3 regions of the Paenibacillus sp. F4 genome follow, and region 3 is predicted to be linked to each of the others. Evidence: riboswitches for the same ligand, from Rfam matches in the RefSeq annotation. Region 3 holds a riboswitch; each other region holds the start of a gene.
What was found. Region 3 has a riboswitch for cyclic di-AMP ahead of C1T21_RS17610 (3D domain-containing protein). Riboswitches for the same ligand answer to the same signal wherever they lie in the genome.

Region 1 (7,995 bases), on a different contig from region 3:
GACACGTTTAAACGTCTGTTGCTCCTGATCCAGCTTGACGATAAAAACAGAAGGGTACGTTTCTTCCAAGACACCAGTTCGTTCGACGGTCTTACGGCGCCCGCCGTTAGCCCGCAGCAAAATTTTTTGCCCTACATGTGCGTCGAGACTGCGTTTGATTTCCAACAGCGTATTTTTAGCCATTGCCTAACGACCACCTCTTTCCTTGTCCATTATAACGAATTTTAGAGGGATTGTCAAATCAAGCTAAATATTATAACAACACGAAAAATAAGTTGTCAATTTAATTTTTTGCGAACAGGAATAATTTATATAAAAAATGACAAAAAGCCTCTGAAAGCAGAGGCTTTTTGTTCAGATTAATCCTATTGGCACATTTGAATCCTAGATGGCGGAAGGCGTTACTTTAAGCGTTGACAAATTTTCAAGCTTCGGCAGGCCGATGCGATAGCTTCCCCTAGTTTCAATTCCACCCACTCCGCGACTGCCACTGATTGTCTGGTGAAACAGGTCCCCCATGTTGACCGTATCACGGATCGAAGTAAAGGCCGCCTTGGCAGCCACGTAAACGGGGTCCAGCGCGTGAATCAGGATACGCCCTGGTGAGCTGGCGAAGTTCGCTCCCGCACGTAGCAGCGCCTCAAAATGGGACTGGCACGCCCCCGCTACAATCGTCAGCGAATCCAGATGACGTTCATATTGTCTTGCTACCTGAATCGCCGCCACAAAATTTTGCGAATTTTTATAACTTTTCAAGCTGTACAAATCGTAAGGCTGTGGCTGCTTCAGCACACCGTCATGTCCGGTAATGACTACGATATCCGGACGGATACGGGGAAGCAATCGGTACAACGTGTCCGCCATTGCCGATTCGTGAACGTGATGTCCCTCTGCAGGAACACGGAGCTGTTCATATAAACTGAGGCATTTTTTCAGATAGCTGGGATCTCCATCCAGATGAAGAACCTTTCCCGGCATTTCAAAATACGTTGACTCGACCGGATCACTCCAGTCCCCAACCAGAGCTGCCTGACTACGAGCAGCTTGCTGCTGGCGTGCCCGTTGCAACAGATTAAGAGACTCACCAGCCTTAATGTGGGCCTGCTGAGTCTTTCCGCTAATCTGGTCTGCAGGCACTCTGACCAGATCGTTCACCGGGGAATCGGCCAGCAGCCGAAATTCTATTCCCTTAATGATCGCTTTATCCCGCTGGATGTCCTCAACACGAAACGTGACATCTCCACCGTACGATTTCCGAACGACCAAGTCTCCTAAACTCATCACACTGTATCACCCCTCCTATATCGTATGGGTGAATGCACAGTTTGGTTCCAGCTTAGGATATACCTGCCTCCAACAGCACAGCGCTGAGACGCGCAAATTCCTCAATACTTAGCGTTTCTCCTCGACGGGAGGGTTCAATACCAGCTTGTTGCAACAGCGGCTCCAGCGTGTCCCTGTTCTCTTTGGTGAAGAAACGGCTTTTTAAGTTATTGGAAATGGTTTTACGACGCTGGGCAAAAGCAGCATGAACCACTTCAAAGAAGTGCTTCTCATCCACCACTTCCACCGGAGGGGCTTCCCGTACACGCAGCCGGATGACTGCAGACTCCACATTTGGCTGGGGAATAAATACTGTATTCGGCACAGTGCAGACTAATTCAGGTTCGCTGTAATATTGCACTGCAATGCTCAGACTGCCGTAATCCTTCGTTCCAGGAGACGCAGCCATGCGCTCAGCCACTTCTTTTTGGATCATAACGACGATATTCTCCAGAGGGAGCTTGTCCTCCAGCAGCCTCATCAGAATCGGTGTAGTAACATAGTACGGCAGATTAGCCACGACACTTACTTTACTCACGTCTGCAAAATCGGCTGCGAACACCTCGCGCAAATCCAGCTTCAGCACGTCTCCATGACGTACCTTCACATGCTCGTAAGGGGCCAACACCTCTTCGAGAATTGGCAGTAGCCGCTGGTCAATCTCGACAGCGGTAACTGCCTTGGCCGATTGGGCCAGCTTCTCGGTTAAAGCGCCAATCCCAGGACCGATCTCAAGTGCACCCTTCGTCTCATCCAATCCGGCAGCATTTACAATCTTATTGAGAATATTTTGATCAATCAGGAAATTTTGTCCCAAACTCTTTTTGAACGAAAAACCGTGCCGTTGAATAATTTCCTTCGTACGCCGCGGTGTTGCTATATCTTGAATCCCTGTCATACGGACATCACAATCCTTCACTTTCAATTTGTGCCAGCGCCCCGGCAAATTCCTCGCGGCTGATCTGAAATACAGAGAGCCGTTTATGTAGCTGCTTTCCGTTACAATAACCAATACCCAGCACATTCCCTAAGGCCATACGGCGTGCAGCAGCATTGGGGTGGGTGATGAGTCCAGCATCAATCAGGTCCGCCCACTCAATCAGTGGGTCGGCGCCTTCCACTGTCGTATGAACCCGTGCAAGAGCGTGTCTGATCGCTTCTGGTGAGGCATTCTCCACGCCAATATCTCCTTTGCGCGTCGCTTCTGCCTCGGGTATAAAGGCCTGCTTGCAGCCGGGTACCTTGGACGCGATAATCTTACGGATGCGCTCCCCTGCATGATCGGGATCGGTTAAAATGATGACCCCCCGCCGCTCCTGCGCCAATGCAATTTTACGCAGCGTCATTTTATTAATGGCTGAGCCGCCAGTTTCTATCGTATCCGCTTCAACAGCGCGGCGAATGGCCACCGTATCATCCCGGCCCTCTACCACGATCACTTCCTTGATCATTTGCGTTTCCCTCCACTGCTACACAGCAAGCTATATTTATCTTTCCCTGCTTTTGAAAACAAAATAAGAAGAGGATATCCTCTTCTTAGCATGGCATAACTATGTTGTTAATACTATCGCATTGCCCTCAACATACACAACCTGTTTTAGTTGATTTCAGGCTTTACCGGTCCGATGACATATACGGTTTTACCGTGCTTACGACCAAATTGGTTGGCTCGGCTCAAACTCTCATAATACACATCGATTTTGTGGCCTTTAATCGCGCCACCGGTATCCTCCGCTCGGCGGAAGCCCACCCCTTCGATATACACCCACCAGCCGATTGGAATTACACTCGGATCGACAGCGATGGTGCGTCCTTCCGTGACACGTGCGCCGGATGCAGTACGTGTACCGATACCTGGCTCCTGTGAGGAATACGCCGTCATGGAGACATTTTGTAAAACCTTGCTATATTTAAAATTGACGCCTGCTTTACGGACAGCACTGCCCGAACTAACTGCTGTTGCCTTAACCGCATCATTGGGACCGACGGAAGCAGCAAGAACGACCGGTTTTTTCTTCGTTCCTACCGCAATGACCTTATCCACACGGTTCTGTGCAACTTCCTTGTTAACCAGCTGTTTGGATACCAACTTTCCATCATGATATACCTTTTGAACATGCTGGACGACCACACCCGATTTGCCGCTTTGAATGACCCGATTATCGCCTTTATAAAGACTCGGATCGGCCGTTTTGATGACCTGATAAGGCACCTGTTTTTTCTGTTCGACCTGCTGTTTCTTCACACGGACGATTTTTATGTCCATGTTAGACGAAACAGAGGCATCCAACGCAGGATAAACTTTATCCGTTGACGATAATTTATAGCCCGAGGTACGAATGGCACCTTCTACTGTATTTTCTGTTGTGTACAGCTTTTTCGTCTCATTGCCTGAAGATACTTTGACTTGATTGGCACGTTTAATGACTACGCGATCCCCATCCTGTACTGCTCCATTTAGCGGCATGGAAACTGTATCATGCGGCTGAAGTGAAATGGAATGCTCGCTCAGCAAATCTTGAAGCTTGGATTCCCGGGTTTCTACCGCAGACGCCTTGCCATCGATGACAAAAAAGACTTGTTTTTTAGATTGCGTGTACATCAGAATTGAAATCATAATCGTTAGCGCGATTAGAAAAATAGCAACCAAAGCAGCCTGGCGCACATTCTCTTGCTTCCAACGCAATACGTAAGACATGCTGGATGAGCGTGACTCATGGGTATCCTTTTTTTGGAAAATGCCCATTTCCTCCGTCCTCCTTACATAGCCCGCCGTCTGGAGTAAGACATAGTTGAGATTTGACGTGACTATAACAGATTTTCTACAAGACAAGCCCAAACTACGACTGTCCTGCACCATGTACCCGTCTTCGCGGCATGCTGTCCTCCCCTGTTTAACCACAGTATGATGACAGATTTTCTTTTATTCACAACAAAAAAAGCCAGAGAAAGAGACTAGAGAGCTCTTTCGTGGCTTCCGGCATGTGTGAATATGCGGGAAAACTCATGCACGAGATGGCTTCTCTCTTGTTACGCTTACGGGGTTAGCTGTCGGGTTCGGACGTAGAGAGTCGCCCTAGCTTGGGTCAACCGCTCATGGCGGTCGCCTTCACATTCACCCCGAAGACCCAGAAAGAAATCGAAATACGGCTCCTCCACCTGTTCAATCCCATTCGGGAAAAGAATTTAGGTCGAGCCGGCTGGCGGAAGAGACGTTCCCTTCTTGCACATACGCCGGACGTACTGTAAGCCATATCGGTTCCCCCGTTCCCTGTAAAAGGGACTCAGCGAGACTGGTTCATGAAATGACTTGTTGATGTTTACATTCAAACAACAATTCACTGAAAAGATGATATCCTGTTTCTATGCATGTTGTAAAGCAGGTTTCAAGTACATTTTTCAAAATATTCGGTTAAAATATTGTAATATTCTCGAGTTTCCTGCAACAAATTCATGATTAGCTTCGTCTATCTCTTTATCTTGATCGATTTCTTCACTTTTTCATTGAATGTCAAATCGTTCCAGGGCATTTCGGGTCGTTATTGACACTAATTCCTCCACTGTAATTCCCTTGATTTGGGCTGCAGCCTCTGCTACCAGTCTCACATGTGCAGACTCATTTCGCTTCCCACGAAACGGATGAGGCGTCAGATAGGGAGCATCAGTTTCAATGAGCAGACGGTCCAGCGGCACCTGTGCGAGCACCTCTTTTGGCTGCTTGGCATTTTTGAACGTTATTGGACCACCGAAGGAAAGGTGAAATCCCATATCCAGCACCATTTTGGCTGTCTCCCAGCTACCCGAAAAGGAGTGCATGACTCCTCCAATCTCACTCGCTTTTTCCTCGCGCAAAATCTTAACAATATCTTCATGGGCATCCCGGTTATGAATAACAATGGGCATTTTGAGCTCACGAGCCAGACCAATTTGACTTCGAAACACCCGATGCTGAACATCCTTCGGTGATGTATCCCAATAATAATCCAGACCGATTTCTCCGATGGCTACAACTTTCTTATGACTGCATAACGATGCAATCCATTCTAAATCGCCCTCCTGCATTGTAATAGCATCCTGCGGATGCCATCCAACTGCTGCATAAATAAAATCATACGTCTCGGCCAATTTCATGGTGGATGGAATGGTCTCACGATTAAATCCGATATTGATCATCCGCGTTACTCCTGATTCGACAGCACGTGCTATAACTTCTTCACGATCTTCGTCAAATTGTGGCGCATCCAAGTGAGTATGAGTGTCGAATAATTCCAAGGTTTACATCTCCTTTTTTTACTTACATTTCTATATAGTTGTCTATTCTTTGACAAAATAATTCCTTATTTCGGCAGGAAGCCTGTCTTTTACCGCGTTCAATTTATTCTGGGGAAAATACATATGATATTTTCCTCGGTGAATACCACTTATTGAGCGCACAATTTCCGAAACTTCGGATATTTCACTCACCTCGCCCTGACGTCCAAGCAGTAAAATCTGGTTGTCCGTCGAGCCACCCTGCCGAAACACATCATAAGGAAGATCTGTCGGAAAATCAATTTCAAAATCATATTCAGGGTGCAAACCAGCCTCTTTCAAAGCTTCTCGAATACTGTCAATGGTATCTGTATCCATATTTTCAATCTCTACATATTTATACAATCTACGGTCCATAAAACGGCTGCTCAAATCGCTTAAAATCTCGTCCTTTTCTCGTTTCCACTGGCTAAATACGGTCTGGATTAATGACTCGTCGAGCATCAGATATTGCTCTACTGTAAGCTCTCCTTTCAACAGATCCGGCAGCGGGTCCAGCAGAAAACCAAACTCATATCCGTTTTTAAACAATTCCTTTGCTCGCTTGAAAATTTTACGTAAAAGGATTTCCGAGCTGCGTGTTACAGGATGAAAATAAATTTGCCAATACATCTGATAGCGTGACATTAAATAATCTTCTACTGCATGCATACCTGATTCCTTCACAACAATTCTCCCATTATGAGGACGCAGCAGTCGTAAAATACGATCCAAATCAATCGTGCCGTAGTTGACGCCTGTCGAGTGAGCATCCCGCAACAAATAATCCATACGATCGGCATCTAGCGGACTGGTTACCAGGTTGACAACAATCGGCTTATCATACGTTTTGGCTATAACCGCAGCCACCTTTTGTGGAAGCTTCTCGTCGACTTGCCGTAGCACGGCGTTGATCTTCGTGTCTCCCAATACAATGCGGCATGTCCAATCCTCATGGTTCATATGAAAGGCTTCCTCAATTGAATGAGAAAATGGACCGTGTCCCACATCATGCAATAGAGCTGCACACAGAGCAACCAGCCTTTCCTCCTTCGGCCAATCTGGGAAATCTCCACGTTCAAATTGAGAAATAATACTTCTCGTAATCTCATATACGCCCAATGAGTGTGAAAACCGGCTATGCTCCGCTCCATGAAACGTAAGATACGATGTGCCTAACTGCCGTATGCGCCGTAAACGTTGGAACTCCGGCGTATTGATCAACCGCCATATCACAGTATCCTGAACATGGATGTAGTTATGTACCGGGTCTTTAAAAACTTTTTCTTCACTGAGTGGCTGGTGCAAGATATCAGCTCCTTTAATATTCGGAATAATGGATTAAAATACAATAAAATCCTAAATGATTCCCCTCATTCGACATTCTTTGTCGTAAAATGTCGAATTATAGTTTTTCGACATTTCCAAATCGACAAACTGAATAAATCATCAATAAGATAAGGCAATACACACAAGTAAAGCTCTTTAATCTAAATACTTTTGCATAATCAGACTGTTACTACATTTTTAAGGTTGACTGTTTTGGGAATCGTTGGTATAGTAAATATCAGAAAAGAGAAAATTTTGTCGAATCATGACACTTATATTATTTTAAACGGCGAGAGGAGCCTGATTTATTATGATGAAATCCACTGGTATTGTAAGAAAAGTTGACGAGCTCGGACGTGTTGTTATTCCAATCGAATTGCGCCGTACCCTGGGAATCGGAGAGAAAGACGCTTTGGAAATTTATGTTGATGGCGAACGCATCATGCTTAAAAAATACGAGCCAGCTTGTATCTTCTGCGGCAATGCTGAGAATGTAATTTACTTCAAAGGAAAAATTGTTTGCCAAGATTGCATTTCTGAAATCCCAACACCTGTGACAAACTGAGAATTTTAGTATATAATAGACTTATCAGATATTGTTAATTCTAACCTTTTTCATATATACTCCTTGTTGCCTTCCACGGTTTGAACCCAACCGTTGGAAGGCCCTTTTTTGTTTAGGCAGATATTCATAAGAGTGCGTTGTAAACATCTCTCTTGGAAATTGAACGATCTGTGGCTGTACGCTTCATTGCATCCTTGCGTGTGAGTCCCTCTGCCTCATAATGTGCAACGTGGGACTCCAAAGATAAAGACTGCCACCATGCCTGACGTTCCTGTTCCTCTTCCTCTTCGTCTTTCCCTTCAACCACCAGACAATATTCACCAATCGGTGGATTCTCCTCTAGTTTAGCAAGGCATTGCTCCACGGTTCCCCGCACCCATTCCTCATGCAGCTTGGTCAGCTCACGCGCAAGCACCACTTTGCGTGAACCTAATGTTTCCTTCAACACCATCAATGTCTTCACAATACGATGAGGCGATTCATAAAAA
Region 2 (7,995 bases), on a different contig from region 3:
GGAGTATGAATTTCAGAAGAAGAGCCTGCTTCAGGGAGAGAGCATCGTATCAAGTGAGACCCTTAGAATGCGTAAGGATGGAAGTACAGTAGAGATCAGTATGAGCACGTCGCCTATTCTGGATGAAGAAGGCCAAATTTTGGGGTTTATCTGCGTGTCGCGTGATATTACGGGTCGCAACCGAATGGAGGAGTTGTTGCGCAGATCAGAGAAACTGACAACCGTCGGACAATTGGCGGCAGGCGTAGCGCATGAGATTCGTAACCCGCTAACTACGCTACGAGGCTTTCTCCAACTACAGCAGCAAAATCAAGTGTTGAATATGAAACACAACGATATTATGATGTCTGAGCTGGATCGCATTAATTTGATCGTTAGCGAGTTTTTAATACTGGCGAAGCCACAGGCAGTGCATTTTCAGAAAAAGGATGTTCGCTATATTGTGAGCGACGTGATTTCTTTACTAGATAGTCAGGCGCACCTGCTGGGCATTGTATTCAATCTTCAGGTCACGGACGAGCCTGCCCTAGTATACGCTGAAGAAAATCAGTTAAAACAGGTATTCATTAATTTACTTAAAAATAGCATGGAGGCTATGAGTAAAGGTGGTATCATCACGATTCATTTGTTCTTGGAGGGAGAAAACGTTAAAATCTTCATACGGGACCAGGGAACGGGTATTCCCGCAGAAATGCTGTCCAAGCTAGGAGAACCTTTTTTCACAAACAAAGAAACAGGGACAGGACTAGGACTTATGGTCAGTCAGCGTATTATACAGAGTCATAAAGGCACACTGGATATTGAAAGCACAGAGGGAGAGGGAACGACAGCCCTGGTGCAGCTTCCGATTGCCAAGCCGGAGTAACGGGCTGGACGCAGGAGGAAGTGTGTTAGTAGAAATGGAGGGTACACAGGTTGCGCATTAACAAGTTTATCAGCGAAACCGGTTTTTGCTCGCGCCGGGAGGCGGACAAGCTGGTAGAGAGCGGCCGCGTGACGATTAACGGCGAAGTGGCTGTGCTGGGTAGTCAAGCGGAAGAAGGCGATGATGTTCGCGTGAACGGCAAGCCACTGCGCGAGAAGTCCGATCACGTCTATATTGCATTGAACAAGCCGGTGGGCATTACAAGCACAACCGAGAGCCACATTAGAGGCAATGTTGTTGATTTTGTGGGGCACCCGCAGCGGATATTCCCGATTGGACGCCTGGATAAGGATTCGGAAGGTCTCATTTTACTTACCAATGATGGGGACATTGTGAATAAAATTTTACGGGCAGAAGGCAAGCATGAGAAAGAATATATCGTAACGGTGGATCGCCCTGTCATACCATCTTTTGTGCAGGGCATGTCCAGCGGGGTGAAAATACTCGGCCAGCGGACGCTACCTTGTGAGGTGACGCGTGTATCTGAGTATGTATTCCGTATTATCCTCACAGAAGGGAAAAATCGTCAGATCCGGCGTATGTGTGCTGCCTTCGGTTATGAAGTTAAAAAACTGCAACGGCTGCGAATCATGAATATTCGGTTGGGGTCCCTTCAGAAAGGTGCCTGGCGTGATCTGACAGAGGCTGAGAAGCAGGAGCTTGGCCAGATGCTCGATTATACGCTTAGCTAATGCCAGAGGGGCTCGTATAGCCTACAGCGTATGATCGTCGTATCTGAAAGGGCAAAGTACAGGAAGCACTAAACAAAGAGGCACCAGCTGCATAAAAATGCGGCGGTGCCTTTGTTCATATAACATATGCATAATCAACCTTCATTCGAGCTTGAGGTAGGACTGATAACCTGTGTTCCGTTCTGATATTTGCGGAGAACAGATATTTCAACACGACGGTTTTTGGAGCGTCCTTGACCATCTTGATTGCTTGCCAATGGACGATACTCGCCATAACCGATGGATACAAACTTGGTTGGATCGAGATCTGGATTGAGCAACAAGATACGCAAGAAATTCAGAGAGCGCTTGGCGCTCAAATCAAAGTTGGACGGGAACTGGCTGTTGGAGATCGGTACATTATCCGTGTGACCTGATACGATAACATCATAGCCAGGGAACTGCTGGAGCATACTAGAAATGGACTTGGCCAGCTTTCTTGCTTCCGGCTTTACTTCGGCCTGCCCGGATGAAAACAGGGCATTATCACTAATGGTGATCATTAGTTGCGATTGGTTTAGCTTGGTATTCAGCAAGGGGGTCAGGCCGTTATTTTGAATATATTGATCCATCTGTTTTTTAAGCTTTTTTAAATCTTCTTCTTCCCGCTGGGCAAGCTGTTTTTGCAGTTCAGAGGTAGAAGTAGCTTTCGATTTTACGGGTTGTGACACTTGTTCTTTATTTTTGCCCATATCCATGGATTGTGACGACGGATTCGCGGCCGAGTGATCCAGCACGCCAGTGCCGCCACTAAAAGCTGCATTCAGGGATTGAGCCATAGTTTCAAATTTTTTGGCGTCGAGCGAGCTCATACCGAATAAGACAATGAAAAGAGCCAACAGAAGGGTCATTAAGTCGGAATATGGCAACAGCCAGCTTTCGTCAGCATGCTCTTCATGCGGTTCATGTCTCTTTTTACTCACTGGAATCGCCATCCTTCTGGGTCATCGTAGCCCGTTCGGTCGGAGTCAGGAAGATCGTCAGTTTCTGACTGATGGCGATCGTCGATATCCCCGATTGAATGGAAAGCAGACCTTCGACCATCATTAATTTAAGCTCTACTTCTTTTTTGGATAACCGTTTCAGCTTGTTGGACATCGGATGCCACAGGACATAACCTGTAAAAATACCGAGCAACGTCGCAATGAAGGCTGCTGCAATGGCATGAGAGAGCTTTTCCATGTCACTAAGGTCAGCCAGAGCGGCAATCAGACCTACAACCGCACCGAGTACCCCGAGCGTTGGAGCATACATACCGGCTTGGGAGAAGATCAGTGCGCCAGAGCGATGTCGATCCTCGGTAGCATTGATATCCTCCATCAGAACGTCCCGTACGAATTCCTGATCATTGCCGTCAATAATCATTCGCATGCCGCCACGCATAAAGGGATCGTCGATTTCCTCTACCTTAGATTCCAAGGCGAGCAGACCTTCACGACGGGTAATGGATGCCCACTCGGTAAACGTACCGATGAGCTCTTTGCGGTCTAACAGTTTTTGTTCAGTGAAAATAACCTTGAACAGCTTCGGAATCCGTTTGATTTCTGCCATCGGGAAGGCCATAAATATACTCGCTGCCGTTCCGACGAAAATAATCATGTAAGCAGCGGGATTATTGACCAGATTGACGACCGGAGCGCCTTTTAAGATCATCCCGACGACCAGTGACAAAATCCCGAGCACAAGTCCGATAATGGTTGAAATTTGCATGATACACCTCATCCATGAGAATAGATTTTGAATCCTTTCATGCCGCCGGGGTCGTCCTTGCCCCAAGCGCGTCATTACAAGACGGATTATAGTATTTATCGACAAAACTCTCTTTTTTGTTAAGTGCGAATTTCCGGTATAATAAGGTGATTATGTATTGAATGGCGGAACCATTGGAGGAAATGGCATGGGAGTAAAGCATGGGCGTGAGTATGAACAAATTTTGAACGATTTGACAGAGGCTGTGGGGCGCATCCCAGATAGCTATGAATTTTTTGAGATGGAAGCAGAAGATTGGGACAGGCTGGACCCGGCGGGACGTCAGGAAGTCAATGAAGCTTTGGCAGAAGACTTATTTTATGCACTGGGTACAGAGCCCACAATCACTGTAGGGAGTGGCGTTGTGATCTATGAGCCGGAGCAGCATCGCATCTATGTACTTATTGGGGACGAGGAGCTGACGTCAGTCCCTTTGATTTGAGGTCCGTCTTATGGATTTATCAACGGGGCCGTGGTAATATGTACACCAATATATCGTAGTTTTGGCCGTATTTAAGCGGTCGAAAGGCTTCCGTATAAACGGGGAGGAGTTCGTAACATGCCTTTTACACAAGAAGAGATTGAAGCACATCTGGAGAAACTGGAGGGCTGGGAACTGGAGGAAGGACGTTGGATCGTCCGAAAATATAATTTTTCCAGTTTTATGAAAGGGATTGCATTCGTGGATGAAGTTGCCGCTATATCTGAAGCGTTCAATCATCATCCATTTATTACGATTGATTACAAGACCGTGACTCTGCGTTTGACCTCTTGGGACGACGGCGGTATTATGGCCGTGGATATTAAGGAAGCCCAACAATATAATGAAGCTTTTGAAAAAATGCGCAGCAGTCATTGAGCTTGTAATGATCTGTCGTATGATGATAAAAGCGCCTTCGCTATACAACATTGCGGTTGTATGCCGAAGGCGCTTTTATCATAGAATCTGGGTTGGGTGCTCGGGACGATATACCATACAATAAAATGGTTTTTTGCCATCAGGAGTCTGGCGTTCATAGGTATCTGTAAGCTCAAATCCAGCCGCCTTGTAGGCCCGGATAGCGCGCCCATTCCAAGTGAGCACCTCTAGGTCAATTTCATTCTTCGGGTTGCGTCGTTGGGCTTCCTCTGCAATGGCACGGACAAAATCAGAGCCTTTGCCATGTCCGCATCTTTCAGGGTGCATTCCAAGACCTAGCCGGGTCACACCGATCATAGGAAAATATTGAGCAAATCCCGTCAGCTTGTTCTCTTTATCCAGTACGGCAACATATTGCTCTTGGCGAAGCGTGGGACTTCCAAATTCGACTTCAAGTGCCTTCATTTGTTCCCAGGGGAGCCAACCGTATATGTTATAAGGTGGATCATAGCGCCACTCACAGATTGCAGCCGCTTGATGCTCATCCATCGGTACGATCCGATAGTTGGATATTGAGGCCGGCATGTGTTTCATCCTCCTTTTACACAGGTACTTCAATCATTAACAACAGATTGTAGACAAGTTGCAGGGGAATGGCAAGCGTGTTTATTTCATACCCAAGTCGGGTATACATTCAATAAGAAGGATTTACTGCTCATATGCTCCCCCAGCGCTGACGGTAAAACCGACGATGTTCGCTACAATTGAAACCTTTTGAGGATTCAGTTCGTCAGTAATGATAATAATTGCTGATGTTGTGGACATAAAAAACCGCAATTCGATTCCGGTCAGAATCAAATTGCGGCTAGGGTTAGCTTGCTGTGCGTTAGTTATTCTACGTTGTCGTCATCAGGAATTTCTGAAGCTACAGAATGGTAAGCGTCTGTGCTCATAATTCTTTTTGCACCGACATAGCGGTTAGCGTAATAATTTTCGTTCAGTGAGCTAACTACTACACCACGTGAAGTCGAGGAGTGGGCAAATTTCCCTTCACCTACGAAGATACCTACATGGGAAATGCCTCTTCCTGTGGTGTTGAAGAACACCAAGTCCCCAGGTCTCATTTCATCGCGGGATACAGAAGATCCCATTTTGAATTGTGATCCGGATTGATGCGGAAGTTTAATTCCCAGTTTGTTGTATACGTACATTGTGAAGCCGGAGCAATCGAATCCCTCGAGTGTAGTGCCTCCGCTTCTGTAGCTCGTTCCTTTGGCATCTTGAATGACCTGGTCCATCTTAGAGTCTGCATATGCACTGCCGCCACCGAATGTAAAAGATGTAAAGGCAATGGCAAGACCCATAGCTGCGATCGTTAGCTTCTTCTTCAAAAAAAATATACCCCTTCCAATGCCTGCGAGGTTAGCTTAAGGATTCGGTAGAAGGTTCCCCTATGACCACTCTGTTGCGAGATCAATTCACCCAAACTGGTTCCCCCGCTTCCTAGGTGCCAGGAATTAGGCTTAACTTAAGATGTGCACCTTGGAGAGCAGTATTCACAATAACGTTATTTTTGAGATAAAGGTTACAATAAAGATTACAAAGTTGTTACTATCAGTTCACTGCGATTATTGTAACAAAGACGGCTGGCTTTGGCAAATGTTTCATTGCAAAAAGTTACAAAAAAAATCTGCTCCTAATGTCCCAGGAACAGATCTTGTTAACAGTATTCAGTTATGTGTCGTTTGCGCGGATATGAATCAAGATTTTTCGACAGACAGAAATGAAGTAAAAAACATAAAGGCAGGGCTTAACTTCTACTGGAGATATCGGTATGCCATAGTCTGTACTGCGAACTGATATGCCACAGCCTGACCAGACTAGTAACAAAATGATACGATTGCTGGAGAATGAGCGCCAGCATGCCAGTCCAAATCATCGCCACGGTGCCAAATAGACCGAAGACCAGCAGCACACAAGCACCGAGCAAAAGGGATATACCGACAGCTGGGAGGAACTGGCGAAAGAAGGCGAGCAGGGACGATAGTATGGCGTGACCACCGACAGTCCCCAGTTGCATATACAGGATGCACTGCCGAATGAACCATCCGTAAGCCATCCACCCCATAGCATAGGGCAACAAATGAAGCAGGTAAGAGGGAGACTGAAGCGTTCCTGCTACAATAGGGTAGAGTCTCGGTACTACCCAAAAGGCGGGAAGCAGCAGCAGTCCCAACTCGATGGTGTAATACAACAGCGACGACATGCCATGGCGTTTCATACCCTTGAAAAAGGACAGGCTTTGCGGTTCAGTCGCATCGGTATGCAGGCTTTGATATATTCCGGCTCTAATGAAGGGAGTGATCAGTATGCGTAGTACAGTCGCCCCTAGTAGTATCCACAAATACACATGTACTTCCTGGCTATCCACCAGAGCAATCTGGCTCTCCATCCAAAACAAGGTCTGTCCCAGCTCGTTGTGACCCTGATCAGGATAACGGAGCAGTAGCGGGATAACGGCAGACTGCACCAGCCGATAGAGAAACACCCCCCACAGTAGTCGATACAGAAATAAAATGATAACGATATAGAATCGTATGCGCACCAGCGCCCAGCCCTCTTTTATAACAGTCCGCATCTATAGACACCTCACCATGACAGACTTCCAAGCAGTGTTTCTAACAGCTTGGTTACACTTACATTCCAACGGGTTTGTTGCTTTTCGTCCAATTCGGCCTTTAGGCTATTGTTAATATGCTTGTTCTCCAGTGCAATGGTATATAGAGGATCAAGGGTTACATAGGAAACGGGAGAAGTACTTTTGATCCGAAAAGTTGTGCTTTTGCCCGTGCCGTCCCAAGCCTTGAATATCGTTGTCCCATCCTTGAAGGTAAATTGGACAGGGATCTTGGGATAATCCGCCCCTTTTTTGCTGACCGTCACGACGGCTTCATATCCATTCTCCAGCTTGTGGTTTGTGATGTGATCCACTGAAAAGTCCGCCATCTGTCCGTCATATACATACTGTTCAAAATAGTGGCTCCATGAGCGTCCGGTGACTCTCTCCACGATACGTTGAAAATCCTGTGAGGACGGATGCTTGAATCGGTACGTCTGGACGTAGGTCCGCATAATGCGATCCATTTTTTTCATACCCACCTGACGTTCAATGCCCCGTAGTACCAGCTTGCCTCGAGAGTAGGCATTTTGCGCATACTCAGCAGCTGAGCCGTACTTCCATGACTCGCGGTTTAGCGGCTGTGGGGAGGCTACCTGTCCCGATTGTAATGGCAAGTTGGGAGTAAGCCCATATTCTTGTTCCATAAGCCGCTCCTCTGCATAGGAGGTGAAGCCTTCATCCAGCCACGGCTCCTCAAATTCATTATTGGCTACCATTCCGTAGAAATATTGATGTCCAATCTCATGAACTAATGTCCGTTCCAGACTATAGCCAGGATTCAGATTACCCGCAGCAGCGGCCGTGATGAGTGTCGGATACTCCATACCGCCGGCTCCATTGCCTGATTTGGGTGGAACCACGATGGATAGGGTGGAATATGGATAAGGCCCGTACCATTTGCTGTAGTACGAAAGGGCGGCCTTCGCTGCGCTCATATAGCGTCCTTTGAGCTCCTTGTGCGACGGGTCAAGGTAGAGCTTAATTTTGACACCAGGGACTTCAGCGGAAGAAAAGGGTTCTTCTACGGTTACAAAGTTGGGTGAAGCGGACC
Region 3 (7,995 bases):
AGTTTCATAAAGTCATTAACGGTAAGGATACCATTGTAGGGTTCGATGTGGATATCGCCAAGGAAATCGCCAAAGATATGGGTGCGGAGATGGTCCCTGAGGACATGAGTTTTGACTCTTTGCTGCCTGCTCTGCAAAGTGGTCGCGTAGATTTGGTACTGTCCGGTATGACACCAACGGATGAGCGGAGAAAGAGCATTGATTTTTCAGATGTATATTATCGCTCCAAGCAAGTCATTATGGTACGCCCAGAGGATAAAGACAAATATCCTACGATGGATGCTTTGAAAGGCGAGAAGATTGGCGCACAAAAAGGGAGTATTCAGGAAGAAATTGCTCAAAAAGTGCCCAATGCCACTGTAACCTCACTGGACAAAATATCCGATCTGGTACTCCAGCTGCGGACCCAGCGTATCAACGCTGTTGTGATCGAAGATACGGTTGCTAAAGGATACACGTTAGATGGTACCGTAACACTTGCCAAAGCGGTGCCTGAGGATGCCGGAGCAGAAACAGCTGTAGGTATACGCAAGGGGAACGCAGAATTGCTTGCCTCTGTAAATAAAACGTTGGCTCGCCTGAAAGCGGACGGGTCGATTGAGAAGTTTTCCACAGAAGCGAGCGCGCTCTCAGCAGATCGACAGGTTTCTTCTAATAACATCGTAGATATTTTTTGGAAATACCGCAGTTTTTACGCTACGGGTATCGGCTACACTCTGTTGCTGTCTGCACTCGGAGTCCTGTTTGGATTTATCATTGGTCTGATCGTATCCTTGCTGCGGATGAGTGGTATACGCATCATTGAGTGGTTAGGTACCACTTATGTGGAGATCCTGCGTGGCACACCTATGCTGGTACAACTTATGATCATTCACTACGGGGTTGCTTTGACGCTGGGTGTCAATTTTACCCCACTTCAGTCTGGTATAATTACATTGTCTCTGAATAGCTCGGCATATCTGGCTGAAATTTTCCGTGCAGGTATCCAGGCAGTAGACCGTGGACAGATGGAGGCTGCCCGTTCGTTGGGTATGGGACGCGGTAAAGCTATGCGTCATGTCATTTTGCCGCAAGCGTTTAAATCTATTTTGCCTGCTATCGGTAATGAGTTTATTACGATCATTAAAGAATCATCCATTATTTCGACCATTGGGATGGTGGATATTATGTATCAGGCCCAGGTCATTAAGAACATTACCTACGAAGGATTAAGTCCGTTCGTAATCGCAGCCGCTATTTATTTTGTAATGACATTCAGCTTGTCTAAGCTGCTGGGTTTATGGGAAAGGAAGTTGAGAGCCAGTGATCACCGTTAAACAACTGCGTAAATCGTTCGGTAAGAATGAGATATTAAAAGGCATTGATATAGATATCGCCAAAGGCGAAGTCGTCGTCATCATCGGCCCCAGTGGTTCGGGGAAGAGTACGTTTTTGCGTTGTATGAATCTGTTGGAACAGCCTACGGACGGGGAGATTTTGTTTGAGGGCGAGCCGATTACAGCTCGTGGCCATAATATTAATGTAACCCGGGAGAAGATGGGGATGGTGTTCCAGCATTTTAATCTGTTCCCGCATAAAACAGTGTTGCAGAACCTGACACTTGCCCCAACACAGGTTAGAAGACAGTCAGGGAAGGAAGCGGAAAAAATTGCGCTAGAACTCCTGCGTACCGTAGGGCTTGAGGATAAGAAGAATACCTATCCGAACCAGTTATCTGGCGGTCAGAAGCAACGTATTGCGATTGCGCGTGCTTTGGCCATGCAGCCGCACGTAATGCTGTTCGATGAGCCGACTTCTGCATTGGACCCTGAAATGGTTGGAGAGGTTCTGGATGTAATGAAGAAGCTCGCCGAAGGCGGCATGACAATGGTAATCGTGACGCATGAAATGGGTTTTGCCCGCGAGGTGGGCGATCGAATTATCTTTATGGATAACGGTCAAATTGTAGAGCAAGGTACACCAGAGCAGGTATTTGGCACTCCAAGCCATGATCGCACCCGTGATTTTCTTGCCAAAGTATTGTAAGGAAGTGCTGATATAATCTATAAAAAAAGCCCTCCGTTTGACGGAGGGCTTTTTTCCTTTTTGTCACCATTTCCCCATACTTTCGTAACAAATATTGATTTCTTGATGACAAAATTGTAACGAGTATAGTATGATGTTCAAGGTTCCCAACATTTTCATACGGATAAGGTTACAAAATTGTGATATTATGCAGTAAGCCAAAACTTACCGGGACAGCATGTGGTTATGACAACCGCTGAATGCTGGGCCCAAACTATGGGAAGTGCGGGGGACGTAACAACGGCAGTCATTCCGATACGTCATAAGACGATGTGGAATATGCCTAGGGGTGAATTGCACAAGCATAGGGCTTCTCCTGAGTCCGAATCCGACAGCTAACTTCGCAGGCATAACAGAGGAGGTACATATCTTTGAAACATCTAAAACATATTGGTAAAACGATGAAATTTGCGGTGCTTGCCGCAGCTATTGCAGGGCTGGCACAGACAGCTGGAGTAGCGGATGCTGCTTCGCTTCACACTGCCAAAGAGGGCGATACCTTTTTTTTACTTGCTCAACGTTATGGAGTATCGGTAGACGAGCTAACGAAGGCGAACCCAAACATTGCCTCCAACAATATATATGCAGGTCTGCAAATTAAGGTGCCTGGCGAAAAAAGTGTGAAGGCAGCTTCGGATTCGAAGCCGCAGCTTCTTACGGAGAAAGCACTAGCGAATGAGGGGCCAACGATTGAAGCGTGGGGTAAAACATTCAACTATAGCAAAATAGTTGACGTTAAGGCTTCTGCGTATTCTGCTGCAGCCGATGAGAATGGTAAATGGGGAGCAGTAGACTACTACGGCAATCCGCTTAAACTAGGTACAATTGCGGTAGACCCGAACGTCATTCCGATGGGCACGAAAGTGCTGGTTACAGGCTATTCCCACCCAGGTTTGCCGGATCATTCTTTTGTAGCTGTCGCTCGCGATCAGGGCAGCGCCATTACAGGAAAACGGATTGATATCTTTATTCCTGGCAACAAATCATTTGTGAACGACTTTGGATTTCAAAATGTGAAGCTGTACGTTATTAATAAATAACATTGTACGTATATATTAGTTTAATAAAACATAATATATATTATGTAAACTTAATACATGTATTCTACCGCATATAACTAGGTCGGACTCTTATCAGGTCCTATCCGTAAAAAAAGGCTGTCTTGACGAGCAGAAAACTTCTGCTGGTAAGACAGCCTTTTTACGTTGCTTTAGCTTGTAGCTCAATCATAAACATATGGTTATTTCCGTTCCGAGGTGTGGAGTAGCCGGGGGACTGTCACAAATTTGTAGCCCTTAGCTTTTAGAGAGTGAATTAGACCCGGCAGAGCTTGGACAGTGCCTTGCAAGTTGGAACTTTGACCTCCACCTGCGTGCATTAAAATAATAGAGCCAGGCCCGGTAGCTGGGATCACATTGCGCTGAATTTGTGTTTTACTTAATCCCTTCCAATCGAGAGAGTCTACATTCCAATTGACAATCATATAGCCATGACGACGTGCCCATTGGATTTGAGGCTCCGTGATTTCACCGTAGGGTGGACGAATCAACTTGGGGCGAAAACCTGCGCTGGCTTGTAAAATACGTTCTGTTTTTGTAATCTGGTTGCGAAAGCGTTCTGGTGTAGCCTTCCTAAAATCCGGATGAGTATAGGAATGGTTTCCTATAGCATGGCCTTCACGGATAATACGGCGTATGATCCCCGGATGCTTTTCCGCACGGTGACCGACGATGAAAAAGGTGGCTTTGATGCCATTGGCGTGTAATACGTCCAAAACCTGCGGCGTATACCTAGAATCGGGCACATCATCAAAGGTTAGGGCAATTTGGCGGGTGTGTGGGCCGCACATTTTAAAAATGTCCGCATGTTTTTTACGCAGCATTGCTAATGTAGGAGTAGCTGGATCTGTGCTCTGTTGTACAGAAGAAGCAATAGCTGTTTCCTTGGGATGGGGCGTTCCGATGTTGGGAGGCGCATCCGCGTGAACGGGTAAACTTGAAAATGCTAGTAACAGTGCCAAGCATGGCAACACTCCCCTGTACGGCATATGTATCCCCCCTTTCCGTGCAGTGGTACCTAGTGGTGCTCTCGACTATTATGTACCTGTCCTATTAAAAATATGCTGGTAACCAAGTTCGGCTCATAAACGACTGGAAAGAAGTCCACGATGAAACGATTATCAATGAAGATGATGGAGCTAAACGTACATATTCTCTTAAACATGACCGAAAACAGGAGCATTTTCGCAAGTTTTAGCCTTACAACGAATTCGGTATACCGTGACAGCTGGTGTATAATGGGGATGCAATTCATAATTATACAGACATGGAATTGAAGGAAGGATGGATAAAAGTGACCGACTTGTTTACTCCTTATCAATTAAAGGGGCTTTCTTTAAAAAATCGGATTGTCATGCCCCCGATGTGCCAAACCAGCGTGGAGGCCAAGGATGGAAATCCAACGGATTGGCATCATGTCCATTATGTGAGCCGGGCAGTAGGAGGCACTGGACTTATTATTGTGGAAATGACAGCGGTCCATCCAGATGGACGTATTACGGATCGTGATTTGGGTATTTGGAGTGACGAACATATTCCTGCATATCGTAAGATTGTAGAGGAAGTCCACAAGTATGGTGCCAAAATTGGCATTCAACTAGGCCACGCTGGACGCAAGGCTGAAGATGCTGAGCAACCTGTGGGTCCGTCCTCCATTCCTTTTAGCGAACGCTTTAAAGAGCCCCGCGCCTTAAAGACAGCTGAAGTCAGGGAACTGGTTCAGGCATACAAAGAAGGCGCGCGCCGCGCGGTGGAAGCCGGTTTTGACACGGTCGAGATACATGGCGCTCACGGCTATCTGATCCATCAATTTCATTCCCCTTTAACAAATGCCAGAGAAGATGAATATGGGCAGGATTTGTCACTGTTCGGTGTTGAGGTCATACATGCTGTTAAAGAGGTTCTTCCTGCTGATATGCCTGTGCTTATGCGGATATCTGCCAAAGAATACGTCGAGGATGGATATAATGTGGAATACATAACAGGCGTAGGGGAACGATATCGTGATGCGGGTGTGGACATTTTCCATATCTCTTCTGGTGGTGAGGGTCCGATTGGTTCTGGCGGAGGCCCGTCTGCGCGTGCCGGCTATCAGGTGGAATTGGCTCATACCATCCGTGAAAAGCTGAATGTACCTGTAATTGCTGTTGGCTTACTGGATGATTATGAGGACGCCCGCCGTGTTGTTCAGCAGAAAGAAGCTGATCTGGTAGCAATAGGCCGTGCCATGCTGCGTGATCCCTATTGGGCGCTGCATGCATCGCGGGAGCTGAAAGTACAGGCCGACATCCCGGAGCCTTACTTGCGCGGCTTTTAGATATTTTTGAAACCCTCTTTGCAAAGCTTGCGTAAACATGTGTACAGAGCTTAAAATTTAAGCATTCAACTCTAGGAGGAACTTCACATGTCTATTTTCAAACGATTAAGAGATCTTACGATGTCCAACATTAACGCCATTATCGACAAGGCAGAAGATCCAATTAAAATGACGGACCAATACATTCGTGATATGCAAGAGGACCTGGAAGATGCAGAGAAAGCGGTAGCCGCTCAAATTGCTATTGAAAAGAGATTCAAACAGCAATACGAAGAACAGGCTGCTTTGGTAAAGAAACGCGAAGAACAGGCACATACCGCTGCAAAAGCACAAAATGTAGATCTGGCTCGTCGCGCGCTGGAAGAAAAGAAATCTGCTGAACAAAAAATGAATGAGTTCAAAGCTGGTTACGAACAGAACAAAGCTGCAGCCGATAACCTGCGTGGCAAGCTGGATGAAATGCGCAGACAGCTGACAGAAATGAAAAACAAGCGCGAGACACTGGTTGCCCGTTATAATGCAGCTAAAGCGCAAACTGAAATTAACAAAGCTATGAACGGTTTTAGCTCTGATACGGCAACTGCCGGATTGAAGCGTATGGAAGAAAAAATGCTGCAAGCAGAAGCACGTGCCGAAGCGAGCAACGAAATGTCCTCTAAGGAAAAATCGTTGGATGAGGAGTTCAAAGAGCTGGATAAGAAAAGCGCCGTGGACGATGAGCTTGCCGCTTTGTTGAAGCAATACGAAAATAAATAAGAACATTTTAGCAGTGCCACCAAGTGTGATTCTCAGGAAGCGAAGGAGAAACGTTTTCTCCTTCGCTTTTCCCTGCCTGGAGGCGTAAAACATTATATGAAGGCCAAGAAGATGTGGAGGATGGTATGAAATGCATTTTTTAGAAACGATGAAAGCAATGCTTGTATGGACTGGTGCGGGGGCTATTTTGATCTTCGCATTAATGTATGTCGACTCTTTATTTACGAAGTATAAGGATTTTGCCGAAGTGAAAGCTGGAAATATGGCCGTAACGGTACGAATGATTATGAAGCTGATTGCACAAGGCTATATTTTGTCAGGGTCTATCGCTACAGCTAATAATTTGCTCGAAGCGCTTGTGTATTCTGTGATCGCCTTTGTCATCCTGCTTGTTTTGGAAGTTATTGTACGTCTGCTGTTGCGGTACTGGGCTCAGTTTGATCTGGATAAAGGTACACAGGAAGGTAAAATTGGTTTCGGTCTGTTTTCAGGAGCGCTGCATCTGGTTGGCGCCTTGATCATTACAGCATGCTTCTAGGCTTAAGAAAGGCAGGAATATAACCATGGGTGTGTGGAAACGAATTTCAAATCTATTTGCTAAGCCGGAGCCGCCAAAAGCAGAGAAAAGCATGCTTCACTTAAATCCAGGTGATATCTGTGAAGTGTCGCTTGTCACCTATGAAGTGGTAGGTCGTGTACATAATCGTGCCCGGAATGCCGTTGTTTTGACGCTTCAGGATGGTAATCAAGTCAGTTATCTTCATATTGAGGAACGGGAAACACTGCAATTCGGACTATATCAGGCCATCGACGGCAGACTTGACAACCCGGAGGAAGTGCCGACCATTTTAGAGCTGGATGATACAACGTATCATTTGGAGGAGCAGTATTCTGGGCATGTTACCGTCATGGGCCGTGCTCCTTTCCGACAGGGTGGAGAGCAGCATGTGTGGCAGTACCAGTCTGATGATTACCATCTGTTGCGAGTAGAGTGGCAGGACGGTCGCTTTATGCTTTATGAAGGAGAAGAAGTGATTACCGGAGACGTCAAGGTTATTCGGGCAAGCTAGGAGAGGGTTACACATGAGCAAACGCACCTGGCAGTATGCATTAAAGGTCATTGTGGCGCTGAGCTTGTTCGTATCCGTATTAAGCGGCTGCGGCGCGCCAAGTGTAAAAGATACGTATCCGCTGGAATCGGTAAGTGGCAGCGGAAACTCGACCTCGTATGTATACCGGGCAGCTGGCAAGACAGTCCCGGAAGTCGCGGAGGAATTGAAAGAACAGCGTACACCGGAACAAATGTCACCGCAGAGCAATGAGCGGATGTTTCTGGTATATAGCGATGAGTGGTACCATTTGCAGCAAGATCCAGCTAAGAAGGAAGATACACTCATTGAAATTGACAGTAAAAAGTATGTCGAACAAAATTACAGTTCAAGCTTTCTAAAAGGATACTTAACCGCAACTGTACTGGATGCTCTGTTTGATTCGTTGCGTGGTTCAGGCTCCTATCGAGGCTACTCCAGCAGAGATGTATACCGACCTTCTCAGGGCCAATATCGTGCTCCTACAGTGCAGGAGAAAAAGGCGATTCCGCCGATTACGGTGGAGCGGAAAGGTTCGGTTACCCGTAGAGGAAAGAACTCGGATTCTAGCGTTGGATCAAGCGGAAGTTTGTTCGACAGAGGGTCCAGCAGTTCACCGAGCAGAGGCTCGATTTCACGTGACCGGAGCGACAGCGGCGGTTCCAGCATATTTGATTCGCCGCGTAAATCTTATAGTAAGCCCAAAACACGT

Region 1: linked by a shared signal. The riboswitch ahead of C1T21_RS18365 (resuscitation-promoting factor) and the one ahead of C1T21_RS17610 (3D domain-containing protein) in region 3 are both predicted to bind cyclic di-AMP.
Region 2: linked by a shared signal. The riboswitch ahead of C1T21_RS25415 (C40 family peptidase) and the one ahead of C1T21_RS17610 (3D domain-containing protein) in region 3 are both predicted to bind cyclic di-AMP.

Annotation. Positions count from the first base shown of each region.
Region 1 covers NZ_POVS01000016.1:9,852-17,846, reverse strand. The annotation lists gene veg (biofilm formation stimulator Veg) at 1-183, opposite strand, end outside; gene yabG (sporulation peptidase YabG) at 385-1,281, opposite strand; gene rsmA (16S rRNA (adenine(1518)-N(6)/adenine(1519)-N(6))-dimethyltransferase RsmA) at 1,337-2,221, opposite strand; gene rnmV (ribonuclease M5) at 2,229-2,774, opposite strand; gene C1T21_RS18365 (resuscitation-promoting factor) at 2,921-4,069, opposite strand; cyclic di-AMP (ydaO/yuaA leader) riboswitch at 4,341-4,623, opposite strand; gene C1T21_RS18360 (TatD family hydrolase) at 4,825-5,595, opposite strand; gene C1T21_RS18355 (HD domain-containing protein) at 5,638-6,921, opposite strand; gene C1T21_RS18350 (AbrB/MazE/SpoVT family DNA-binding domain-containing protein) at 7,253-7,507, shown strand; gene rsmI (16S rRNA (cytidine(1402)-2'-O)-methyltransferase) at 7,632-7,995, opposite strand, start outside.
Region 2 covers NZ_POVS01000025.1:44,336-52,330, reverse strand. The annotation lists gene C1T21_RS25450 (PAS domain S-box protein) at 1-865, shown strand, start outside; gene rluF (23S rRNA pseudouridine(2604) synthase RluF) at 916-1,617, shown strand; gene motB (flagellar motor protein MotB) at 1,752-2,579, opposite strand; gene motA (flagellar motor stator protein MotA) at 2,572-3,366, opposite strand; gene C1T21_RS25430 (hypothetical protein) at 3,554-3,847, shown strand; gene C1T21_RS25425 (4a-hydroxytetrahydrobiopterin dehydratase) at 3,965-4,264, shown strand; gene C1T21_RS25420 (GNAT family N-acetyltransferase) at 4,343-4,849, opposite strand; gene C1T21_RS25415 (C40 family peptidase) at 5,155-5,655, opposite strand; cyclic di-AMP (ydaO/yuaA leader) riboswitch at 5,661-5,798, opposite strand; gene C1T21_RS25410 (hypothetical protein) at 6,075-6,902, opposite strand; gene C1T21_RS25405 (M1 family metallopeptidase) at 6,914-7,995, opposite strand, start outside.
Region 3 covers NZ_POVS01000015.1:136,618-144,612, forward strand. The annotation lists gene C1T21_RS17600 (ABC transporter substrate-binding protein/permease) at 1-1,316, shown strand, start outside; gene C1T21_RS17605 (amino acid ABC transporter ATP-binding protein) at 1,303-2,025, shown strand; cyclic di-AMP (ydaO/yuaA leader) riboswitch at 2,261-2,429, shown strand; gene C1T21_RS17610 (3D domain-containing protein) at 2,436-3,104, shown strand; gene C1T21_RS17615 (polysaccharide deacetylase family protein) at 3,305-4,111, opposite strand; gene C1T21_RS17620 (NADH:flavin oxidoreductase/NADH oxidase) at 4,417-5,439, shown strand; gene C1T21_RS17625 (PspA/IM30 family protein) at 5,527-6,195, shown strand; gene C1T21_RS17630 (DUF350 domain-containing protein) at 6,326-6,733, shown strand; gene C1T21_RS17635 (DUF4178 domain-containing protein) at 6,759-7,265, shown strand; gene C1T21_RS17640 (DUF4247 domain-containing protein) at 7,279-7,995, shown strand, end outside.